3 regions of the Streptomyces sp. NPDC051913 genome follow, and region 3 is predicted to be linked to each of the others. Evidence: riboswitches for the same ligand, from Rfam matches in the RefSeq annotation. Region 3 holds a riboswitch; each other region holds the start of a gene.

Region 1 (2,259 bases), on a different contig from region 3:
CTCGAAGTTCTCGTAGAGGAAGCTCTCCTTGTGGTGGGCCAGGCACCACGCCGCCATGATCGAGCCGCCACGCGAGACGATGCCCGTCTTGCGGTTGGCGGTCAGCGGGACGTAGGGCAGCCGCACACCCGCGTGGACCGTCATGTAGTCCACGCCCTGCTCGGCCTGCTCGATGACCGTGTCCTTGTAGATCTCCCAGGTCAGCTCCTCGGCACGGCCGTCGACCTTCTCCAGCGCCTGATAGAGCGGCACCGTGCCGATGGGGACGGGGGAGTTGCGCAGCACCCACTCGCGCGTGGTGTGGATGTTGCGGCCGGTGGACAGGTCCATGACCGTGTCGGCTCCCCAGCGGGTCGCCCAGGTCATCTTCTCCACCTCCTCCTCGATGGAGGAGGTGACCGCCGAGTTGCCGATGTTGGCGTTGACCTTCACCAGGAACCGCTTGCCGATGATCATCGGCTCGATCTCCGGGTGGTTGACGTTGGCCGGGAGCACCGCGCGCCCCGCAGCGATCTCCTCGCGCACGATCTCGGGCGCCACGTTCTCCCGGATGGCCACGTACTCCATCTCGGGCGTGATCTCGCCACGGCGCGCATACGCCAGCTGCGTCACCGCCTGGCCGTCACGGCTCCGGCGCGGCAGTCGGGGGCGCCCCGGGAAGACGGCGTCGAGGTTGCGCAGATTGCCGCCGCGCGGCGAGGTGTGCTTGATGCCGTCGTCCTCGGGACGGACGGGGCGGCCCGCGTACTCCTCGGTGTCACCGCGGCCGATGATCCAGTTCTCTCGCAGCGGGGCCAGGCCGCGGCGGACATCGGTCTCGGCCGCTGGATCGGTGTACGGGCCCGAGGTGTCGTACAGCGTGACCGACTGCCCGTTGGTGAGGTGCACCTGTCGGACCGGCACCCGCAGGTCGGGGCGCGAACCCTCGACGTACGCCTTGTGCCAGCCGATGGACTTCCCGCTCTCCGTGGACTCTTCGCCCTGAATGGGCTGTTCGTCCTGGCTGGAGGCAGGCGTGCGTGCGTCCTTGATGGTCATGAGACCTACTCCCTACGCCGGCATTACCCGGTAACAGGTTCGGCGGTCGACGCAGCGGCTTCCGTCCGCCGACGTTTCGTGGGGAACGTCACTCTCTGGTGACGACGTTCCACGTGAAACATCGCTGGGACGGAGGTCAGCGCCCTCTCAGCCCGGTGCTCCGAGCTCCCGCGTGTACAAAGGTGCCTCCACGCTAGCGTCAATTCGGGCGCGGTGAACAGAGGGCCCCTGCCGTTCTTGCGATGATCGGTCGGTGACCACGACACCTCAGCCCCCGTACCCGCCCGAGCCGCCCCGTGGCCCCGGCAGCAGAGGCGAAGCCCCTGGCACCAGGGCCGGGCAGGGTGCTGGGCACGGTTCCGGGCAGGGTGCTGGGCACGGTTCCGGGCACGGCCCCCGTCGCGGGCCGGACGACTGGAGCGGGCCCGCAACGGGCAGCTGGAACACGCCTGGACCGGGTGACTGGAGCAGGCAGGGTCCCGGCACGGGCGGCCCGGTCGGAGGCGCTCCCGGCGTCGGTGGCCCGGATCAGCGCGGTCCCAGGGTCGGTGGCCCGGGGCAGCGTGGTCCCGGCATCGGTGGCCCGGGTCACCTCGGACCTGGGCCTGGCGGCGGCCACGACGACCCTCACGACTCTCACGGCCAGCACGGCCAGCACGGCCAGCACGGCCAGCAGCACGCTCACGACCGCGATCACGGCCACGACGGCGATGTCGTACACCGGCACGGCACCGGCCCAGCCCCAGGCCCCGGCGGCGGTGACGGTGGGGGTGGAGGTGGGAGCGCCGGAGGGAACGCCGGGAACGGCGGGAACGGACACTCGCACGGCCACAGTCACAGCCACGGCCCGGCTGCCCCCGTCTCCCAGCACCTGCGCAAGGTCATCGCGGCGATCCTCATCCCGTTCGGCGCCGCCGTCCTGGTCGGTCTCGCCGTGCTGTGGCCCGGGGGCGCGCCCGCGCACGAGCGCACCGGCGTCGGATTCGACCGGCAGACCCAGCAGGCCACGGTCACCAAGGTCGACAAGGTGAGCTGCAAGTCCGTGAACGCCTCGGGCGGGACCCCGACCGGCGACACCTCCACCGCCGAGGGCTCCTCCGCCCAGCAGGAGGCCGACGGCACCTGCAAGAAGGCCACGATCCGGGTCGACACCGGCAAGGACAAGGGCCGTACGTTCACCGAGATCGTGCAACCGGACCAGTCACGTCAGCTGGACGAGGG
Region 2 (2,259 bases), on a different contig from region 3:
TCGGCGATCTTCGCCGGGTCCATGGTCTCGGGGTTCTTGGCGGCGGGACCGTACTTCGTGAACTCGGCGGGCACGGCCGCGCCCTCGACCACCGGGTAGACGAACATGTTGAGCGGCATGTCCTCCTGGAACTGCTTGGTCAGGAGGAAGTCGATGAACGCCTTGCCGCCCTCGCTGTTCTTCGCGTTGCTCAGCAGTCCCGCGTACTCGACCTGCCGGAAGCAGGTGCCGTCGACGACGCCGGTCGGCGCGGTCGAGGGCTTCGGGTCGGCGTAGATGACCTCGGCGGGCGGCGAGGAGGCGTACGAGACGACGAGCGGCCGGTCGGCCTTCGCCTTCTTGCCCCCGGCGGACCCGGAGAACTCCTCGTTGTAAGCCTGCTCCCAGCCGTCGACGACCTTGACGCCGTTGGCCTTGAGCTTGGTCCAGTAGTCCTGCCAGCCGTCGTCGCCGTACTTCGCGGCGGTACCGAGCAGGAATCCCAGCCCCGGCGAGGAGGTGGAGACGTTCTCGGTGACGAGGAGGTTCTTGTAGGCGGGCTTGACCAGATCGTCGTACGACGTCGGCGGCTTGAGCTTGTGCTCGGTGAACCAGGCCTTGTCGTAGTTGAGGCAGATGTCGCCGGTGTCGATGGGCGTGACCTTGCCCCCGTCGACCCGGTACCCGGCCTTGATGGTGCCGGCGCCCTTCGCCTCGTACAACTGGAAGAGCCCGTTGTCGAGCGCCCTGGACAGCAGAGTGTTGTCGACGCCGAAGAAGACGTCGCCCTGCGGGTTGTCCTTGGTCAGGATCGCCTTGTTGACGGCCTGCCCGGCGTCGCCGTCCTCCAGGACCTTGACCTTGTAGCCGGACTCCTTCTCGAAGGCGGCGAGGACACTCTTCGACACGGCCCACGAGTTGTGGCTGACGAGGGTGACGGTCTTGGACTCGCTCTTGGTGCCCTCGTCGGACGACCCGCACGCGGACAGCGCGAGGAGGCCGAGGCCGACGACGACAGCACAGTACTTCTTGCTACTCACGGTGATGACCGAACTTCCTACCCAGAATGACCTGGGCGAGGTTCAGAGGGTCTGCGGCCCGATGGCCGCACTCTCAGCGCTGTGGCGCTCCCCTGTCGGATACGAATATGAAGATGTTCTGACAGCTGTGAAGCTGTTCTTGCGACGGTCAGACTACCGTTCGCCTGCCGCCAGCTGACCGCAGGCCCCGTCGATCTCCTGCCCCCGGGTGTCCCGGACGGTCACCGCCACACCGTGCGCGGCGATGGCCTCCACGAAGGCCTTCTCGTCCTCGGGCCGCGAGGCGGTCCACTTGGAGCCCGGGGTCGGGTTCAGCGGAATCAGGTTCACATGCACGGGCTTGCCGCGCAGCAGCCGCCCGAGCCGGTCCCCACGCCAGGCCTGGTCGTTGATGTCACGGATGAGCGCGTACTCGATCGAGAGCCGCCGCCCGCTCTTCTCGACGTACTCGAACCCGGCGTCGAGGACCTCGCGCACCTTCCACCGCGTGTTCACGGGGACGAGGGTGTCGCGCAGCTCGTCGTCGGGCGCGTGCAGCGAGATGGCGAGCCGGCACTTGAAGCCTTCGTCGGCGAACCGGTGGATGGCGGGCACCAGCCCGACCGTCGAGACGGTGATGCCTCGCTGTGACAGCCCGAGCCCGTCCGGGGCGGGGTCGGTGAGCGCGCGGATCGACTGCACGACCCGCTTGTAGTTGGCGAGCGGCTCGCCCATGCCCATGAAGACGATGTTCGAGAGCCGCGCGGGCCCGCCCGGCACCTCCCCGTCCCTGAGCGCCCGCATCCCGTCGACGATCTGATGGACGATCTCGGCGGTGGACAGATTCCGGTCCAGCCCCGCCTGTCCGGTGGCGCAGAAGGGACAGTTCATCCCGCATCCGGCCTGCGAGCTGATGCACATGGTCACCCGGTCCGGGTACCGCATCAGCACCGACTCGACGAGCGTCCCGTCGAACAGCCGCCACAGCGTCTTGCGCGTGGTCCCCTGGTCGGTCGACAGATGCCGTACGACGGTCATCAGCTCAGGAAGCAACGCCTCCTGCAACTTGCCGCGAGCACCGGCCGGAATATCCGTCCACTGCTCCGGATCGTGTGCGTACCGCGCGAAGTAGTGCTGCGAGAGCTGCTTGGCACGAAACGGCTTCTCACCGATCTCGGCCACGACGTCCTTGCGCTCGGCGGGCGTGAGATCGGCAAGGTGCCGCGGCGGCTTCTTGGCTCCGCGGGGGGCGACGAAAGTA
Region 3 (2,259 bases):
CTCCTTGGACGGCGGTGAGGACCTCGACGCGGTCCCCGTCGGAGAGGGGCGTCGAGGGCCACTGCGCGCGCGGGACGACGGTCTCGTTGAGGGCGGCGGCCACCCCGGAGGGCGCCGGGGTGAGGGCGCGCACGACGGCGTCGAGCGCCGTGCCGGGAGCGAACTGGCGCGGCTCCCCGTTGACGGAGATGTTCATGCGGGCTGCTCCGTGCGGTGCCTAGTGAATCGCCGGGGGGTGAAGGGGCGGGCCTCGTCCGGGAGTTCACCGGCGGTGAGGGCGTGGGCCAGCGCGTCCCCGGTGACCGGCGTCAGCAGCACCCCGTTGCGGTAGTGGCCGGTGGCCAGCAGCAGCCCCGGCAGCTCGGTCGGTCCGAGCAGCGGGGCGTTGTCCGGGGAGCCGGGGCGCAGACCCGCGCGGGTCTCCGTCAGCGGCAGCTCGGTGATGCCGGGGACCAGCTCATGGGCGTCGCGCAGCAGCTCGTACACCCCGCCCGCGGTCACCGTCGTGTCCCAGCCCAGCTCCTCGCTGGTCGCCCCGATCACCAGCTCGCCGTTCTCGCGCGGCACCAGATAGACGTGGCTGCCGCGCACCACGGCCCGCACGGTCCGACTCAGGAACGGCGCGTAGCGCTGCGGCACGGTCAGCCTCAGCACCTGGCCCTTCACCGGGCGGACGGGCGGAAGCACCGCGTCGGGGACACCTGCCAGGCGACCGCTCAGGCTGCCGGCCGCCAGCACGACCTGGCCCGCGCCCAGCCGGGTGCCGTCGGTCGTCGTGACGCCGACGGCCCGGTCCCGTACGACGTCCAGCCGCTCGGCCCAGTCGCGATGGAACACGACACCGGCCCGCTCACAGGCGGCCAGCAGCGCCTTGGTCAGCCGTCGCGGGTCGATCTGGTGATCGCCGTCCACTCGCAGTCCGCCGCGCACACCCGGCGCCAGCATCGGCTCCAGACGCCGGCACTCCCGCCCGGACAGCCACTCGGATTCCAGGCCCGACTGCTGCTGCAAGGCGTGCAGTTCGCGCAGATGGGCACGGTCGTCGGCATCCAGAGCGACGGCGAGCGTGCCGCAGCGGCGGTGGCCGAGGTCCAGCCCGGTCAGGTCGGTCAGCTCGGCCGCGAACTCCGGATAGCGGCGGGCCGAGGCCAGGTTCAGGGCGAGCAGGGTCTGCTCGCCGTAGTGGAGTTCGGTGACGGCGGCCAGCATGCCGGCCGCCACCTGGGCGGCCCCGCCGCCCGGTTCGGGGTCCACGACGGCCGTGGCGAGACCGCGCTGCGCGGCCCGCCAGGCCGTGACGAGGCCGATGATTCCGCCCCCGACGACGAGGACGTCTGACGTACGTGAGGACATGGGCGTCCAGCCCCTCCCTTCGCCGGCATGACCCGGATCAGGTTCGTACGGTCGGAGGCCGCCAGCCTCCCTCTCAGCCCGGTGCGTCCGGGCTCCCGCGAGTGCTCTACGTTGGCCACCCTAGCTCTTGGTTTTGCCCTTTTGTAAGGAGGCCCACTGTCATGGCCCGCTCGCTGGACGGCCTCGTCCTCGCCCCCGTCGCCGACCAGGCCCCAGGTCAGGTGGGTACTCGAACCCGGTTCAGCTACCACGAGAAGGACGGCGAGATCTGGGCCGAGTACGCGGGCGGCGACGTCGTCCGCGGGCATCTCGTCGGCACCCGGGAGGGCGACCGGCTCGACTTCCGGTACGTGCAGCTGAAGCACGACGGGACGACTTCCTCCGGGCACTGCGTGTCCGCGGTCGTGGAACTGTCCGACGGGCGGGTGCGACTGGAGGAGAGCTGGGAGTGGGAGTCGCAGCCCGGCAGCGGGACCAGCGTTGTGGAGCAGGTCACGGTGCAGGACTCCTGACTGACAAATTGTCAGGTGTCTATGGTGATCAGGTGAGCGACGAGACGGATACGCAGGCGCGGCGGCGCGTGGTCGTGGTCGGCGCGGGCATGGCCGGCGTCCAGACCGCGGTGGCCCTGCGCGAACAGGGCTTCACCGGCACCGTGACCCTGATCGGTGCGGAACCCCATCAGCCCTACGACCGGCCGCCGCTGTCCAAGGCCGTGCTGCTCGGCAAGGCCGAGGGCTCCGCCTTCGAGGTCGACTTCGAGGCGCTCGGCATCGAACTGCGCCTCGGCGTGGAGGTGCTGGGCGTCCGCGCCGACGACCATGAACTCGACACCGTCGGGGGCCCGGTGCCGTACGACGTCCTGGTCCTCGCCACCGGCGCCGAACCGATCCGGCTGCCCGGCGC

The links. Region 3 has a riboswitch for thiamine pyrophosphate ahead of thiO (glycine oxidase ThiO). Riboswitches for the same ligand answer to the same signal wherever they lie in the genome.
Region 1: another riboswitch for thiamine pyrophosphate. It lies ahead of thiC (phosphomethylpyrimidine synthase ThiC); the one in region 3 lies ahead of thiO (glycine oxidase ThiO).
Region 2: another riboswitch for thiamine pyrophosphate. It lies ahead of ACIHIX_RS42600 (thiamine ABC transporter substrate binding subunit); the one in region 3 lies ahead of thiO (glycine oxidase ThiO).

What each region holds. Positions count from the first base shown of each region.
Region 1 covers NZ_JBIUCI010000003.1:631,061-633,319, reverse strand. Annotated here, with positions in the region: gene thiC (phosphomethylpyrimidine synthase ThiC) at 1-1,038, opposite strand, end outside; TPP riboswitch at 1,031-1,220, opposite strand; gene ACIHIX_RS11940 (YibE/F family protein) at 1,613-2,259, shown strand, end outside.
Region 2 covers NZ_JBIUCI010000024.1:19,536-21,794, reverse strand. Annotated here, with positions in the region: gene ACIHIX_RS42600 (thiamine ABC transporter substrate binding subunit) at 1-1,019, opposite strand, end outside; TPP riboswitch at 1,016-1,123, opposite strand; gene rlmN (23S rRNA (adenine(2503)-C(2))-methyltransferase RlmN) at 1,173-2,259, opposite strand, start outside.
Region 3 covers NZ_JBIUCI010000007.1:442,873-445,131, reverse strand. Annotated here, with positions in the region: gene thiS (sulfur carrier protein ThiS) at 1-196, opposite strand, end outside; gene thiO (glycine oxidase ThiO) at 193-1,353, opposite strand; TPP riboswitch at 1,351-1,462, opposite strand; gene ACIHIX_RS23900 (hypothetical protein) at 1,515-1,865, shown strand; gene ACIHIX_RS23895 (NAD(P)/FAD-dependent oxidoreductase) at 1,955-2,259, shown strand, end outside.